3 regions of the Streptomyces sp. NPDC058877 genome follow, and region 1 is predicted to be linked to each of the others. Evidence: riboswitches for the same ligand, from Rfam matches in the RefSeq annotation. Region 1 holds a riboswitch; each other region holds the start of a gene.
What was found. Region 1 has a riboswitch for thiamine pyrophosphate ahead of ACFW2Y_RS24535 (thiamine ABC transporter substrate binding subunit). Riboswitches for the same ligand answer to the same signal wherever they lie in the genome.
Positions count from the first base shown of each region.

Region 2: it holds a riboswitch for thiamine pyrophosphate, as region 1 does, so the genes downstream of both, thiO (glycine oxidase ThiO) here and ACFW2Y_RS24535 (thiamine ABC transporter substrate binding subunit) in region 1, are expected to answer to the same signal.
Region 3: it holds a riboswitch for thiamine pyrophosphate, as region 1 does, so the genes downstream of both, thiC (phosphomethylpyrimidine synthase ThiC) here and ACFW2Y_RS24535 (thiamine ABC transporter substrate binding subunit) in region 1, are expected to answer to the same signal.

Region 1 is NZ_JBHYMF010000120.1:12,782-18,405, reverse strand. It holds gene rlmN (23S rRNA (adenine(2503)-C(2))-methyltransferase RlmN) at 357-1,463, shown strand; TPP riboswitch at 1,493-1,603, shown strand; gene ACFW2Y_RS24535 (thiamine ABC transporter substrate binding subunit) at 1,687-2,781, shown strand; gene ACFW2Y_RS24530 (ABC transporter permease) at 2,820-4,433, shown strand; gene ACFW2Y_RS24525 (ABC transporter ATP-binding protein) at 4,433-5,455, shown strand; gene ACFW2Y_RS24520 (dihydrofolate reductase family protein) at 5,546-5,624, shown strand, end outside.
Region 2 is NZ_JBHYMF010000114.1:16,526-22,149, forward strand. It holds gene pknB (Stk1 family PASTA domain-containing Ser/Thr kinase) at 1-1,457, opposite strand, end outside; gene ACFW2Y_RS23915 (thiazole synthase) at 1,628-2,422, opposite strand; gene thiS (sulfur carrier protein ThiS) at 2,428-2,628, opposite strand; gene thiO (glycine oxidase ThiO) at 2,625-3,779, opposite strand; TPP riboswitch at 3,777-3,889, opposite strand; gene ACFW2Y_RS23930 (NAD(P)/FAD-dependent oxidoreductase) at 4,034-5,197, shown strand; gene ACFW2Y_RS23935 (Rv2175c family DNA-binding protein) at 5,241-5,606, shown strand.
Region 3 is NZ_JBHYMF010000005.1:67,975-73,598, forward strand. It holds gene ACFW2Y_RS02550 (metallophosphoesterase) at 1-1,000, shown strand, start outside; gene ACFW2Y_RS02555 (hypothetical protein) at 1,159-1,797, shown strand; gene thiC (phosphomethylpyrimidine synthase ThiC) at 2,023-3,813, opposite strand; TPP riboswitch at 3,807-3,953, opposite strand; gene ACFW2Y_RS02565 (YibE/F family protein) at 4,026-5,348, shown strand; gene ACFW2Y_RS02570 (SsgA family sporulation/cell division regulator) at 5,354-5,624, opposite strand, start outside.

The DNA of each region.
Region 1 (5,624 bases):
AGTGGTGGAGGGGAACCCAAGCCTCTTGGGCGGCCGGGCCATGCGACGATGACACGCGCCAACCCTGCTGCGGTGGGGTTTCCGTCCTTGATCGAGCCGGGTAGCAGGCCGGGGCCGGCGCCGCGAAGCCGATGGCCGGGACCGTCTACGAGATCCACACCGACCGACCGCGAAACCAGTGTGCTCCGGCACCCTTCAAAGGGTTCACGACGGCTGCGGCGCGCCCGTCGGGGAACCGGCGGTCATTCCGCGGGATCGTGAGAACCGGGTGGCGACGGCCCGGACGGCCCCGGACGATTACCGCCGGAGGCCGCAGCCCCTGGGAACTGGGAAGTGTCTGCGACACTGGTAGCACCATGCCCAAGCCCGGAGAACTCACTTTCGTCGCCCCCCGCGGAGCCAAGAAGCCGCCGCGGCACCTGGCCGACCTCACGCCCGCCGAGCGGAAGGAGGCCGTCGCCGCGATCGGCGAGAAGCCGTTCCGCGCCAAGCAGCTGTCCACGCACTACTTCGCGCGGTACGCGCACGACCCCGCCGAGTGGACCGACATCCCGGCCGCCTCGCGGGAGAAGCTGGCCGGAGAGCTGCTGCCCGATCTGATGTCCGTGGTGCGACACATCTCGTGCGACGACGACACCACCCGCAAGACCCTGTGGCGGCTGCACGACGGCACGCTCGTGGAGTCGGTGCTCATGCGCTACCCGGACCGGGTGACCATGTGTATCTCCTCGCAGGCCGGCTGCGGCATGAACTGTCCGTTCTGCGCGACCGGGCAGGCCGGCCTCGACCGGAACCTGTCGACCGCCGAGATCGTGCACCAGATCGTGGACGGGATGCGGGCCCTGCGCGACGGCGAGGTGCCCGGTGGCCCGGCGCGGCTCTCCAACATCGTCTTCATGGGCATGGGCGAGCCGCTCGCCAACTACAAGCGTGTGGTCGGGGCGATCCGCCGGCTCACGGACCCCGAGCCGGACGGGCTCGGGCTGTCGCAGCGCGGCATCACCGTCTCCACCGTCGGTCTCGTGCCGGCGATGCTCCGCTTCGCCGACGAGGGCTTCAAGTGCCGCCTCGCGGTTTCGCTGCACGCCCCGGACGACGAGCTGCGCGACACCCTCGTGCCCGTCAACACGCGGTGGAAGGTGCGGGAGGTCCTGGACGCGGCCTGGGAGTACGCCGAGAAGTCCGGGCGCCGGATCTCCATCGAGTACGCCCTCATCCGGGACATCAACGACCAGGCGTGGCGGGGCGACCTGCTCGGCCGGCTGCTCAAGGGCAAGCGGGTGCACGTCAACCTGATCCCGCTGAACCCGACGCCCGGGTCGAAGTGGACGGCGTCGCGGCCGGAGGACGAGAAGGCCTTCGTCGAGGCCATCGCCCGCCACGGGGTTCCGGTGACCGTTCGGGACACCCGGGGGCAGGAGATCGACGGTGCCTGTGGACAGCTCGCGGCAGCCGAGCGCTGACCTTGTAGTCTGAGCTCGAACACATCTCCATATTCCGACAGGGGAGCGCCACAGCGCTGAGAGTGCGGTCACCGTAGGACCGCAGACCCTCTGAACCTCGCCCAGGTCATTCTGGGTAGGAAGTTCGGTCGTAACTCAAGCTGTTGCGCCCTGCCCGCGTCCGGCCTCCGCCGGGTGCGGGCGGGGCCGCGTCTCTTCCTGGTCACGCCCAGGAGGAAAACCAGTGAGCATCAAGAAGGCCGCTGCCGTCGCGTTCGTCGCGGCGCTCGGCGTCACCGGCCTCGCCGCGTGCGGCACCGAGGACGCGGGGAGCACGGCGGGCAAGACCGACGCGCCCGCGCCCAAGACCGTCACCCTCGTGAGCCACGACTCCTTCAACGCCTCCGAGGAGGTGCTGGCGGAGTTCACGAAGCGGACCGGCTTCAAGGTCAAGGTCCTCAAGAGCGGTGACGCGGGCGAGGCCGTCAACAAGGAGATCCTGACCAAGGGCTCCCCGCAGGGCGACGTCTTCTTCGGCGTCGACAACACGCTGCTGTCCCGCGCCCTCGACAACGGGATCTTCGTCCCGTACCAGGCGAAGGGCCTGGACCGGGTGCCGGCGGCGTACCAGCTCGACGAGGAGCACCGGGTCACCCCGATCGACTCCGGCGACATCTGCGTCAACTACGACAAGGCGTACTTCGAGGGCAAGAAGCTGGCGCCGCCGGTGACCTTCGACGACCTGGCGAAGCCGGAGTACAAGGACCTGCTGGTGGTCGAGAATCCCGAGCGGTCCTCCCCGGGCCTGGGCTTCCTCCTCGGCACGGCCGCCGCCTACGGCGACGAGGGCTGGCCCGAGTACTGGAAGAAGCTGAAGGCCAACGGCGTGAAGACCGTCGACAGCTGGGAGCTCGCCTACAACCAGGAGTTCTCCGGCTCGGCCGGCGGCAAGCAGGCCAAGGGCGATCGGCCGCTCGTGGTGTCGTACGCCTCCAGCCCGCCGGTCGAGGTGCTCTACGGCGAGCCGCAGCCGAAGGTGGCCCCCACCGGGGTCTCCACCGGCACCTGCTTCCGGCAGACCGAGTTCGCGGGCCTGCTGAACGGGGCGAAGAACCCCGAGGGCGGCAAGGCGCTGATCGACTTCCTGATCTCGAAGGAGTTCCAGGAGGACATGCCGCTCCAGATGTTCGTCAACCCGGTGGTGCAGGACGCGGCGCTGCCGGAGCTCTTCACCCAGCACGGCGTGGTCATCGAGAAGCCGGAGACCATGGCGCCCGAGAAGATCGCCGAGAAGCGTGACCCGTGGATCCAGCAGTGGTCGTCGCTCGTCCTGAAGTAGGACGGGGCGTCCGGGGGAACGCGACGCGGCTGGGGCTGATGGCCCTGCCCGTCGCGTTCTTCGGGGTCTTCTTCGCCTGGCCCGTCGTGTCCATCGTGGACCGCGGACTGCGACCCGACGGCGTCTGGCGACTTGGACGGATCGGCGAGACCCTGAGCCGACCGGACATCCTCGACGTGCTCGGCTTCACCGTGTGGCAGGCGTTCGCCTCCACCGGACTCACCCTGCTCGTCGCCCTGCCGGGGGCGTACGTCTTCGCCCGCTTCGACTTCCCCGGCAAGGGAGTGCTGCGGGCCGTCGTCACGGTGCCGTTCGTGTTGCCGACCGTCCTGGTCGGCACGGCGTTCCTGGCGCTCGTCGGGCGGGGCGGGCTCACCGACGAACTGTGGGGGCTGCGGCTCGACACGACGGTGTGGGCGATCCTGCTGGCGCACGTCTTCTTCAACTACGCGGTCGTCGTGCGGACCGTCGGCGGCCTCTGGTCCCAGCTCGATCCCCGTCAGGAGGAGGCCGCCCGGGTGCTCGGGGCTTCCCGCTGGGCGGCCTGGCGGACGGTGACGCTGCCCGCGCTCGTGCCGGCGGTGGCGGCTGCCGCGCTGATGGTCTTCCTCTTCACCTTCACCTCCTTCGGCGTCGTCCAGATCCTCGGCGGGAACGCCTACTCCACCTTGGAGTCGGAGATCTACCGGCAGACCGCACGGCTGCTCGACCTGCCGACGGCGGCCGTCCTGACGCTGGTGCAGTTCGTGGCGGTGGGGATGATCCTCGCCGTGCACGCATGGGCGGTGCGGCGTCGGGAGAGCGCACTGCGGCTCGTCGCGCCGGAGCGCACAGCGCGCAGGCCGAGCGGTGTCGGGCAGTGGGCGCTGCTCGCGGGCGTGCTGCTCTCCGTGGCGCTGTTGATCCTGCTGCCGCTGGGCGTGCTCGTCGAGCGGTCCTTCGCCGGGCCCGACGGCTACGGCACGCGCTACTACCGGGCGCTCGGCTCCCTCGACGAGGCCGGCACCTTCCTCGTCCCGCCCCTGGAAGCGATCGGGAACTCGCTGCGGTACGCGGTGGCCGCCACCGCCCTGGCGGTGCTGATCGGCGGGCTCGCCGCGGCGGCCCTCACCCGGCGGGCCGGGAGGCTGGTGCGGGGCTTCGACGCGCTGTTGATGCTGCCGCTCGGGGTTTCCGCGGTCACCGTCGGCTTCGGTTTCCTCATCACGCTCGACGAGCCGCCGCTCGATCTGCGGGCCAGTTGGATCCTGGTCCCGCTCGCACAGGCCCTGGTGGGCGTTCCCTTCGTGGTGCGGACGATGCTGCCCGTCCTGCGGGCGGTGGACGAGCGCCTGCGGGAGGCGGCGGCCGTGCTCGGGGCCTCGCCGTGGCGGGCCTGGCGGGAGGTCGACCTGCCCATGGTGCGGCGGGCGCTGCTGATCGCGGCCGGTTTCGCGTTCGCGGTGTCGCTCGGCGAGTTCGGGGCGACCGTCTTCATCGCCCGGCCCGACAGCCCGACCCTCCCGGTGGCGGTGGCCCGGTTGCTCGGCCGCCCCGGCGAACTCAACTACGGCCAGGCCATGGCCCTCTCGACGATTCTGATGGTGGTGTGCGCGGTGTCCCTGTTGCTGCTCGAACGGCTCCGTACCGACCGGACCTCCGGGGAGTTCTGATGCTGGGGCTCGACGGGGCGACCGTACGGTTCGGGGAGCGGGTGGTGCTCGACGCGGTGGACCTGGAGGTCGCCGAGCACGAGATCGTGTGCGTGCTCGGCCCGAGCGGCAGCGGCAAGTCCACGATGCTCCGGGTCGTCGCCGGGCTCCAGCACCTCGATGGGGGCCGGGTCCTGCTCGGCGGTGCCGACCAGGCCGGGGTCCCGGTGCACCGGCGGGGCGTCGGGCTGATGTTCCAGGACCACCAGCTCTTCCCGCAGCGGGACGTCGGCGGCAACGTCGCCTTCGGGCTGCGGATGCGCGGGGCGGGGAAGGCGGAGCGGGCGGAGCGGGTGCGGGAACTGCTCGACCTCGTCGGCCTTCCGGGGGCCGAGCGGCGATCCGTCGGCGCGCTCTCCGGCGGTGAGCAGCAGCGGGTCGCACTGGCCCGGGCGCTGGCGCCCCGGCCCCGGCTGCTGATGCTCGACGAGCCGCTTGGCCAGCTCGACCGGGGGTTGCGAGAGCGGCTCGTCGTCGAACTGCGACAGCTCTTCGGGCGGCTCGGGACCACGGTCCTCGCCGTCACCCACGACCAGGGGGAGGCCTTTGCGCTCGCCGACCGGGTCGTGGTCATGCAGGACGGGCGGATCGCCCAGTCGGGTGCGCCGGCCGAGGTGTGGCAGCGGCCCGCGTCGGAGTTCGTGGCACGGTTCCTCGGCTTCGACAACGTGGTGGCGGCCCGGGTGACCGGTCCGGTCGCGCAGACCGTGTGGGGGAAGGTGCCGGTGCCGGACGGCTCCCCGGAGGGCGAGCGGCGGCTCCTCGTCCGTCCGGGCGGGGTGCGGATCGTGCCGGAGGGGCCGGTGTGGACGGTCGAGTCCCGTACCTTCCGGGGCAGCCGGGTCCTCGTACGGCTGCGTCCGGCCGACGGGCCCGTGCTGGAGGCCGAGCTCCCGCTCGGGGAGGCGCCGGAGGAGGGCGCTGGGGTAGCGGTGGAGTTCCGGGCGGAGGACGTGGTGGTGTTGGCCGGCGACACCCCGTAGCGGGTGCGAGGGTTCTCGCCGGCCGGTGGGGTCTCCTGGTCGTTCGTCGTCTTCGGTCGACCGGAGCGTCGACCGTCCGGGAGGAAAGCCGTGGCCCAGCTGCTCAGAGTCCAGAACTTCAGCGTTTCGTCCGATGGGTTCGGTGCCGGTGAGGGCCAGAGCCTGGAGC
Region 2 (5,624 bases), on a different contig from region 1:
GGATCGGTGCTGATCACGGCGCCCTGCTCGACGGAGTCGCTGAAGGCGCGGGTCACCATTCCGGGAGCCAGTCCCTCCTGCTCCAGGATGCGCCTGGCCTCCGCGAGCGGTTTGTTCCTGAGGTTGGGCACCTTCACGACCTTTGGGCCGCGCGAGAGGGTGAGGGCGACCGTGCTGTTGCCCCGGACGCGCTCGCCGGGCTCCGGGTCGACGGCCATCACCGTGCCCCGTTCGTACACGTCGCTGAAGTCGCGCTTCGTCGTGCCGACGTCCAGACCGGCGTCGGTGATGCGCTTCGTCGCGGCGGCCTCGGACTGGCCCAGGACGGCCGGCACGCGGGTGAACTGGCCGGAATTGATGTACCAGACGCCGGTGCCCAGGCCGAGGGCGAGCAGCACGACGGCGACGACGAGGAGGGGGCCGCGCGGCGGGAGCCTGCGGGCACCCCCGGATGCCGGAGGGGCTTCGGGGGCGGGCAGCCGGTTGGTGTGCAGCACCGGCTGGGTGCCGCCCGCCGTCGTGGGCACGGGCCGGGCGATCACGCTGGTCCGGTCCTCGGCGGTGTCCCGGGTCCCGGAGCGCGCCTGAGGGGGTAGCGCGTCCAACTGCTCGTCGTCGAGCCCGGCACGGGTCTCCCGGAGCAGGGCGAGCAGGGCCACCGCATCCTGCGGGCGGGCCTCGGGAGCACGGGCCGTGGCGGCTGTGACCAGCCCGTCCAGTGCCGGGGCGAGCCCGGGCACGACGGCCGAGGGGGCCGGCACGTCGGTGTTCAGGTGCTGGTAGAGGACCTGCCCCGGGGTCTCTCCCCCGTGCGGCTTGCCGCCGGTCAGCATCTCGTAGAGGACGACGCCGCAGGCGTACACGTCGGCGCTGGGATCGGCGGTGCCGTACTCGATCTGCTCCGGTGCGAGGTACGAGACGGTGCCGAGGACCGGGCCGGTGACGGCGGTCGCCGAGCCCACGGCCCGCACCAGGCCGAAGTCGGCGACCTTGACCCGCCCGTCATCCCCTATCAGGACGTTCTCCGGCTTCATGTCCCGGTGCACGAAGCCGGCCCGGTGCGCGGCACCGAGCGCGGCGAGCACCGGCTCCAGGATGTCCAGGGCGGCCCGCGGCGTGAGGGCGCCGCGCTCGCGCAGGACGTCGCGGAGGGTGCAGCCGGCGACGTACTCCATCGCGAGGTAGACGTACGCGCCCTCGGCGCCCTGGTCGAAGACGCCGACGACGTTCGGGTGCGCGAGCCGGGCCACGGACTTCGCCTCGCGGATGAACCGCTCGACGAAGGCGGCGTCGGCGGCCAGGGAGGGGTGCATCACCTTGAGCGCGAGGACGCGGTCGAGACGGGTGTCCACGGCCCGGTAGACCGTGGCCATCCCGCCCACGGCGATGCGCGCGTCGATGCGGTAGCGGCCGTCGAGCAGCCGCCCGACGAGGGGGTCCTGAAGGGTCGTGTCCACGACGTCGAGTCTACGAGCCGGGGGCGGGGCGCCCGCGCGGGTGCGTCGGGACTGCAGCGCACCTGTGACGAGTGCCCGCCCCCGCCGACCCGTACGGCGCCGCCTTCTCGGGAGCCGCGTGCGATCGGCTTCCGGGCGAGCCGTGGCCGGCCCGGTCCGCCGTGCGCGGCTCAGAAGGCCGGGCGTTCGGGGTCCAGACGGGCGCGGCCCTGCACGGGGGACGAGGCCTCGGCGAAGTGGCGCCGGGGGATGCGTCCCGCGCGGTGGGCCAGTCGTCCCGCTTCGACCGCGTGCCGCATGGCCGCCGCCATCAGGACGGGCTCCTGCGCGCGGGTCACCGCCGATGCGAGCATCACCGCCGCGCACCCCAGCTCCATCGCGAGCGTCGCGTCCGACGCGGTGCCCGCCCCGGCGTCGAGGATCACCGGGACCCCCGCCCGCTCCGTGATCAGCTGGAAGTTGTGCGGGTTGCGGATGCCGAGCCCGGATCCGATGGGGGAACCGAGCGGCATGATCGCCGCACAGCCGACGTCCTCCAGCTTCCGGGCGAGGACCGGGTCGTCATTGGTGTAGGGGAGCACGGTGAAGCCGTCGTCGACGAGGGTCTCGGCCGCGGCGAGGAGCTCCTCGCCGTCCGGCAGCAGGGTCCGCTCGTCGGCGACCACCTCCAGCTTGATCCAGTCGGTGCCGAGAGCCTCCCGGGCGAGCCGTGCGGTCAGGACGGCCTCGCCCGCGGTGAAGCAGCCCGCGGTGTTGGGCAGGACCCGGATGCCGAGCCGCTCCAGGACCGAGAGGACCGAGCCCCGGACCGTGGGGTCCAGGCGCCGCATGGCGACGGTGGTCAGCTCCGTGCCGCTGGCGACGAGGGCGCGCTCCAGCACGTCGAGGCTGGGGGCGCCGCCGGTGCCCATGACGAGCCGGGAGGAGAACTCCGTGCCGCCGAGGACGAACGCGTCGTCGGACATCGCGCTCAACCCCCCTGCACCGCGGTGAGAACCTCCACCCGGTCGCCCTCGCCGAGGAGCGTCGTGGCCCACGCACCGCGCGGCACGACCGTCTCGTTGAGCGCCGCCGCGACCCCGGAGGGGGCCGTGGTCAGGGTGGCGACCAGGACGTCGAGGGAGAGGGGACCCGTGAATTCGCGGGCCTCTCCGTTCACGGACACGTTCATGCGGGCTGCTCCTGGTGTGCGGGAGAGAAACGGCGGGGGGCGAAGGGGAGTGCCTCGTCCGGCAGGGCGCCCGTGGTGAGCACCTCCGCCAGGGCGTCGCCGGTGACGGGCGTCAGCAGGACCCCGTTGCGGTAGTGGCCGGTGGCCAGGTGGAGGCCCGGCAGGGCGCTGGGGCCGAGCAGCGGCGCGTTGTCCGGGGATCCGGGGCGCAGTCCGGCCCGGGTCTCGGTGAGCGGCAGTTCGGTGATGCCGGGGACGAGCTCATGGGCGTCGCGCAGCAACTCGTACACCCCGCCCGCCGTCACCGTCGTGTCCCAGCCCAGTTCCTCGCTGGTGGCGCCGACCACGAGCTCGCCGTTCTCGCGGGGCACCAGGTAGACGTGGCTGCCGCGGACGACGGCCCGGACGGTGCGGGAGAGGAAGGGGGCGTACGCGGCCGGCACCCGGAGCCGCAGGACCTGGCCCTTCACGGGGCGGACCGGCGGCAGTGCCTCCTCCGGAACGCCTGCCAGACGTCCACTGAGGCTGCCCGCGGCGAGCACGACCTGGTCGCCCGCCAGTTCCCCGCCACCGGCGAGCACCACGCCGCGCGCCCGGTCCCGCACCACCGCGAGCCGCTCCGCGAGGGTGCGGTGGAAGACGACCCCGGCCCGTTCGCAGGCGAGGAGGAGCGCGGCGGTCAGCCGGCGCGGGTCGACCTGGTGGTCGCCGTCGACCCGGAGTCCGCCCCGGACGCCGGGTGCCAGCATCGGCTCCAGTCGGCGGCAGTCCCGGCCGCTGAGCCATTCCGAGACCAGACCGCAGCGGGTCTGGAGGGCGTGCAGTTCGCGCAGGTGGGCGCGGTCATCGGCGTCGAGCGCGACGGCGAGGGTGCCACAGGCGCGGTAGCCGACGTCATGGCCGGTGTGGTCCTCCAGCTCGGCGACGAACGAGGGGTAGCGGGCGGCGGAGGCGAGGTTGAGCCCGAGCAGGGTCTCCTCGCCGTAGTGCAGTTCGGTGACGGCGGCGAGCATCCCGGCCGCGACCTGCGCGGCCCCGCCGCCCGGATCGGGGTCGACGACGGCGGTGCGCAGTCCGCGCTGTGCGGCCCGCCAGGCCGTGACCAGGCCGATGATGCCGCCCCCGACCACGAGGACATCGGAAGAACGCATGGGCGTCCAGCCCCTCCCTTCGCCGGCATGACCCGGATCAGGTTCGTACGGTCGGAGGCCGTCCCAGCCTCCCTCTCAGCCCGGTCGTCCGGGCTCCCGCGAGTGCTTTACGCCCGTCAGACTAGCCCGACGCGGTCGGAGGGCCACAGACCCTCCCGCCCCCTCACTTTTCTGATGAATCGTTAGATGCATAGGGTGGGCGGGTGAGCGAGCAGAAGCAGGCCCAGCAGCACGTCGTGATCGTCGGCGCCGGAATGGCGGGCGTCCAGACCGCCGTCGCCCTGCGCGAGCAGGGCTTCACCGGCCCCGTGACCCTCATCGGGGCCGAACCCCACCAGCCCTACGACCGGCCCCCGCTCTCCAAGGCGGTCCTCCTCGGCAAGGCCGAGGGCTCCGCCTTCGAGGTCGACTTCGAAGACCTCGGGATCGACCTCCGCCTCGGCCTCGACGTCACCGGACTGCGCGCCACCGACCACCAGATCGACACCGAGTCCGGACCCGTCGCGTACGACACCCTGGTCATCGCCACCGGCGCCCACCCCGTCACCCTCCCCGGCGCCGAAGGCGTCCCGGGGGTCCACCTGCTGCGCACCCTCGATGACGCCGTGCGCCTCGGCCCCGTCCTGGAGCACCGTCGTTCCGTCGTGGTCGTCGGCGCCGGCTGGATCGGCGCCGAATTCGCCACCGCCGCGCGCGGGGCGGGCTGCGCCGTCACCGTCGTCGAAGCCGCCGACCGGCCGCTCGCCGGGGTCCTGCCCGCCGAGGTCGCCACTCCGATGGCCGCCTGGTACGGGGAGAGCGGCGCCGCCCTCCTGACCCGCGCGCGCGTGGACGCCGTCCGGCCCGGCCGCGTCGTCCTGGCCGACGGCCGGGAGCTCCCCGCCGACGCCGTCGTGGTCGGCATCGGTGCCCGCCCCGCCACGCACTGGCTCACCGGCTCCGGCATCGCCCTCGACCCGGACGGCGCCGTCACCGCCGATGACCGCCTGCGCACCTCCCTGCCCGACGTGTACGCGGTCGGGGACTGCGCCTCCTTTCCCTCGGCCCGTTACGGAAGGCGCCTCCTCGTCCACCACTGGGACAACGCCCTCCAGGGCCCGCGCACGGTCGCCGCGGCGATCACCGGCGCCGACGACGCGCCCTACGACCCGGTGCCGTACTTCTGGTCCGAGCAGTTCGGACGCTTCGTCCAGTACGCGGGACACCACGAGGGCGCCGACGGGATGCTGTGGCGCGGAGACCCCGCCGACGCGTCCTGGTCCGTGCTCTGGCTGCGGGACGGGGTGCCGGTGGCCCTCCTCGCGGTCGGCCGCCCCCGCGACCTGGCGCAGGGCCGCCGGCTCATCGAGGCGGCCGTGCCCGTCGACCCGGAGCGCGCCGCCGACCCCGGCGTCCCCCTGAAGGCGGCGGCACGGTAGGGCCCGACTACCGGCCGTCAGTCCGGGATGGCAGGCTTGTCCCGTGACCGAGATTGACGTAAAGATCGATGCTCTCGTCCCCGCCTGGCTCTACCTGCCCGACATCGCGGAGATGCTCGATGTCGAGGTGACGCGCGTGCGGCAGCTGGTCAAGGAAGGCCAGCTCATCGCCGTGCGCCGCGGACCGAACAACGCCCTGCAAGTACCCGCCGCCTTCATCCAGGGCGACAAGGTCGTCAAGGGACTGTCCGGGACCCTGACCCTGCTGCGGGACGACGGCTTCACCGACGAGGAAATGCTGGAGTGGCTCTTCACTCCGGACGAGAGCCTGCCGGGCACGCCCGCCCAGGCGCTCGGCGAGAATCGCGGTACGGAGGTGAAGCGCCGAGCCCAGGCGCTCGCCGTCTGACGCGCACGCACCCACGCG
Region 3 (5,624 bases), on a different contig from region 1:
TCCGGCCCGTTCCTCCATCATCGCCGTCGCCACCGGTCACCCGGGCAATGCCTTCCCCGAAGGAGAGGTGCCCGAGGGGTACACCCCGACCGAGCGCGACCTGCCGATCATCAGCCGTGGCGACACCGTGCAGATCGAGGTCGCTCCCGAGCCGGCCCCCGAGCGCTCGAACGGCGACGGCCCCGGTCCCCTCTACGTCGTCGGGGACGTCCACGGATACCTCGACGAACTCCTCGCCGCCCTGCGCGCCCAGGGCCTCATCGACGAGAACGCCAACTGGGCCGCTGGCAACGCCCGGCTCTGGTTCCTCGGTGACTTCACCGACCGGGGTCCCGACGGCATCGGCGTCATCGACCTCGTGATGCGGCTCTCCGCAGAGGCCGCCGCCGCAGGCGGGTACTGCAAGGCCCTCATGGGCAACCACGAGCTGTTGCTCATCGGCGCGAAGCGCTTCGGCGACACCCCCGTCAACTCCGGTGCCGGCACCGCCACCTTCCAGGCCGCCTGGTTGCTCAACGGCGGACAGAAGCAGGACATGGACCGTCTGGAAGACGTCCACCTCCAGTGGATGTCCCGACTGGACGCCGTGGTGGAGGAGGACGACCACCTCCTCGTGCACTCCGACACCACCGCGTACCTCGAATACGGCGAGACCATCGAGGACGTCAACGAAACGGTCCACGAGATCATCAACCGGAACGAAGCGGACGAGGTCTGGGACCTCTTCCGGAAGTTCACCAAGCGCTTCGCGTTCCGCGACGACGCCGGCCCCCAGGCCGTCCAGGAACTCCTGTCGACCTACGGCGGCCGACGGATCGTGCATGGCCACAGCCCCATCCCGTACCTCCTCGGCCAGGTCGGCACGGAGGACGGAGAGGACAGCACGGACCCGGTCGTCGACGGACCGCACGTCTATGCCGACGGTCTGGCGATCGCCATGGACGGCGGAGTGACCATGGCCGGAAAGCTACTGGTCGTCCAACTCCCGCTGAACAGATGACGCATAACCCTGCGCATCCGGGGAAGTCGATTTCCGGAAACACCCTGTCAGGCCGCGGCGTCACCGCAATACCATCGGGTCATCCGTAGCAGGCTCTCCTCCGTTTCCGCTCGGCCAGCCGTTCCCACGGCCGATCCGGGCCTACGGAGCATCGGGGGATGCACATGAACGTGGCTCCGCACCTGCTGACCGAGGACCGCTCCGAGTACGAGCGCATCCTCGACGACGCACTGAGCACCGCACACGCACGTCCGGATCTCGACGGGGTCGGAACGCGGCTCACGGTCGCCCAACTGCGCTCCATGGCCATGAATGCGACAGCGCTGATCACCACCGCAGCCGCAAGCGAGTACGGCCACTTCGTGAAGGTGCGCGAGCAGAACCGTGCGGCCCTCAGGACCCGCAGAGCCGGTGCGGACCCCGTTCACGGCGTCGGCGCCATGGCCGTCGTCACCGTGATGGTGCCCGTCCTCGGGGGCACGACCGCCGCGATCCTGCTGGTGGTCGGGGCGGTCCTGCACGCCTTCGCCCCCACCACGGTCTTCGGCGAGACCCTGCTGACGGCCGGCTTGGTCTTCGCCGCCCTCGCCGCCGCCGGTCTGCTCTGCGCGGGCATCGGCCTCCTGCTGACCGCCCTGCGCAACAGCCCTGCCGCAGTGGACGGAACCGCTGCGGTCGACGACGAGCTCTCGCTCGCCCGGGAGGCCTGGCGCCACGCCCTCCTGGAGCGCGGCATGCTCCCCTTCTTCCGCGACGCCCTCGCCGCGACCACCCCGCCGGACGGAACCCAGCCCTGAGAACGAGCGGTCGGCCCCTCGCGACAAGGAGCCGGGTCACGCTTCCGCAGAGCCGGGCCGTCACCCCACCGGGCATGCGCACGACGGGGCCGCCGGGGCGTGTTGTGCACTCGACTCCGTCCGCCCGGAGGACGGGCCGGTGAGGGGCTTCGCGACGCGCCCGGGCGACGAACGGCGAAACGCCGCCCCGGGGACGAGGACCTCAGGGGCGGCGCCGTGTCCGGGTCAGTCCGCCAGCGGCAGGTAGACGCGGTTGCCGCTCGCCGCGAACTCCTTGGACTTCTCCAGCATCCCGGCCTCGATCTCCTCCGGGGTGGCGTCCGCTTCCCCGCCGAACTGTTCGGTGATGCTCCTGCTGATCTTCATCGAGCAGAACTTCGGACCGCACATCGAACAGAAGTGCGCGGTCTTCGCGGGCTCCGCGGGAAGCGTCTCGTCGTGGTACTCCCGCGCGGTGTCCGGGTCGAGCGCCAGGTTGAACTGGTCCTCCCAACGGAACTCGAACCGCGCGTCCGAGAGCGCGTCGTCCCACTCCTGTGCGCCCGGGTGCCCCTTGGCGAGATCGGCCGCGTGCGCCGCGATCTTGTACGTGATGACGCCCGTCTTCACGTCGTCCTTGTTCGGCAGGCCCAGGTGCTCCTTGGGCGTGACGTAGCAGAGCATCGCGGTGCCCCACCAGGCGATCATCGCCGCGCCGATGCCCGAGGTGATGTGGTCGTACGCGGGCGCGACGTCCGTGGTGAGCGGGCCGAGCGTGTAGAACGGCGCCTCCTCGCAGATCTCCTGCTGGAGGTCGATGTTCTCCTTGATCTTGTGCATCGGGACGTGGCCCGGGCCCTCGATCATCGTCTGCACGTTGTGCCGCTTGGCGATCGTGTTCAGCTCACCCAGCGTGCGCAGCTCCGCGAACTGCGCATCGTCGTTGGCGTCCGCGATCGAGCCGGGACGCAGGCCGTCGCCGAGCGAGTAGGTGACGTCGTACGCCGCCAGGATCTCGCAGAGCTCCTCGAAGTTCGTGTAGAGGAAGTTCTCCTTGTGGTGCGCGAGGCACCAAGCAGCCATGATCGAACCACCGCGGGAGACGATGCCGGTCTTGCGGCGTGCGGTGAGCGGCACGTAGGGCAGCAGCACGCCGGCGTGCACCGTCATGTAGTCGACGCCCTGCTCGGCCTGCTCGATGACCGTGTCCTTGTAGATCTCCCAGGTCAGCTCCTCGGCCTTGCCGTCGACCTTCTCCAGCGCCTGGTAGAGCGGCACGGTTCCGATCGGCACGGGCGAGTTCCGCAGCACCCATTCGCGGGTGGTGTGGATGTTGCGACCGGTGGACAGGTCCATGACCGTGTCGGCACCCCAGCGGGTCGCCCAGGTCATCTTCTCCACCTCCTCCTCGATGGAGGAGGTGACGGCGGAGTTGCCGATGTTGGCGTTGACCTTCACCAGGAACCGCTTGCCGATGATCATCGGCTCGATCTCCGGGTGGTTGACGTTCGCCGGCAAGACGGCGCGGCCCGCGGCGATCTCCTCCCGTACGACCTCGGGGGAGACGTTCTCGCGGATCGCCACGTACTCCATCTCCGGGGTGACCTCACCCCGGCGGGCGTACGCGAGCTGGGTCACCGCCTGCCCCTCCCGTCCCCGGCGCGGCAGGCGCGGGCGGCCGGGGAAGACGGCATCGAGGTTCTTCAGCCCCCCGCCCCGCGGAGAGGTGTGCTTGATGCCGTCGTCCTCGGGGCGGACCGGACGGCCCGCGTACTCTTCGGTGTCGCCGCGCGCGATGATCCAGTTCTCGCGCAGCGGGGAAAGGCCCCGCCGGACATCGGTGTCGATGGCGGGGTCGGTGTACGGACCGGACGTGTCGTACAGGGTGACGTCCTTGCCGTTGGTGAGGTGCACCTGCCGGACGGGCACCCGGAGGTCGGGGCGGGAGCCCTCGATGTACCCCTTGTGCCAGCCCGGCGTGCGCTCGCCCTGGTCGTTCTGGTCGGAGGCAGGCGTGCGTGCATCCTGAATGGTCATGAGACCGATCTCCCTACGCCGGCATTACCCGGTAACAGGTTCGGCGGTCGGCGCAGCCTCTTCCCGTACGGACATCGGTCCGTACGTACGGTGATCAGCGCCCTCTCAGCCCGGTGCTCCGAGCTCCCGCGTGTGCAAAGGTGGCACCACGCTAGCGTCATTCCGGGCGTGCTGAACAGTGGGCCCCCGCGCGTTCTTGCGATGATCGGTCGGTGACTTCCCCCCAGCGCACCCCCGAACCTCATGGCCACGGGCACTCCCACGCCCACGGCCACGGTCCCGCCGAGCCCGTCTCACGGCATCTGCGCAAGGTGATCGCCGCGGTTCTGATCCCCTTCGCCACCGCGGTCGCGGTGGGGCTGGTGGTCCTGTGGCCGGGCGGCACCCCGGCGCACGAGCGCACCGGGGTCGGCTTCGACCGGCAGACCCAACAGGGCGAGGTCGTCTCCGTCGAGCGCGTCGACTGCGCGGACGTGAACGCCGCCCAGGTCCCGCCGACCGGCGACACCTCCACGCCGGAGGGCCGCGAGGCGGTCAACGCGCAACAGGGGCAGTGCAAGAAGGCGACCGTGAAGGTGACCACCGGCCCGGACGAGGGGCGCACCTTCGTCGAGATCGTGCAGCCGGACGCGCCGCGCCAACTACACGAGGGACAGGGCGTGGTGGTGGCGTACGCCCCTGACGCCCCGCACGACCTGCAGTACTCGGTGACCGATGTGAACCGGAAACTGCCGATGGCACTCCTCGCCGGCATCTTCGCCGTGGCGGTCGTGGTGGTCGGCCGGATGCGGGGGGTGATGGCGCTCATCGCGCTGGCCGTGAGCTTCCTGGTGCTGACGCTCTTCATCCTGCCGGCCATCCTGCAGGGATCGAATCCACTGGTCGTGGCGGTGGTCGGGTCGAGTGCGATCATGCTGATCGCGCTCTACATGTGCCACGGCCTGTCGGCCCGCACCTCGGTCGCGGTGCTCGGCACGCTGATCTCGCTGCTGCTGATCGGTCTGCTCGGCTCGCTCTTCATCGACTGGGCCGCGCTCAGCGGGAACACCGATGACAACACCGGTTTGATCCACGGCCTGTACCCGGAGATCGACATGTCCGGTCTGCTGCTGGCCGGGGTCATCATCGGCTCGCTCGGCGTACTGGACGACGTGACGGTGACCCAGACCTCTGCCGTCTGGGAACTGCACCAGGCGGATCCGGGCATGGGTCCGCGCGGCCTTTACCGGGCCGGCATCAGGATCGGCCGCGACCACATCGCCTCGGTCGTGAACACGCTGGTCCTCGCGTATGCGGGTGCGGCCCTGCCGCTCCTGCTGCTCTTCTCCATCGCGCAGAGCAGCATGGGGACGGTGGCCAACAGCGAGTTGGTGGCCGAGGAGATCGTCCGGACGCTGGTGGGATCGATCGGGTTGGTGGCGTCCGTGCCGGTCACCACGGCGCTCGCGGCCCTGGTCGTCTCCGCGGACCGACCGGGCTCCGAGGGGGGGAAGCCCGCGGCGGCTCGGCGGGGCAGGCGGCGCCGCGCCAAGTAGGGGGCTCAGGCCGGGCCGGCGTTCTCTTCGGCCAGGATCCGGCCCAGCGCGGCCTCCAGGTGGTCCTCGAAGTCACCGAGCGCCCATTCCTGACCGAGCGGAACCAGCTTGTCCGTTCGGTCGAGGAAGGCGACCAACGGAGGCGCACTGGCACGGAACAGTGCACGATCACCGCCCACTTGCAGCCTGATCGAAACGTCCGAGAGTCCTTCCGGCTCGGTCGGGGCGATGTGCACATCGCCGTCACCGCTCGGCCGGTTGATCCCGTCGAGCAGC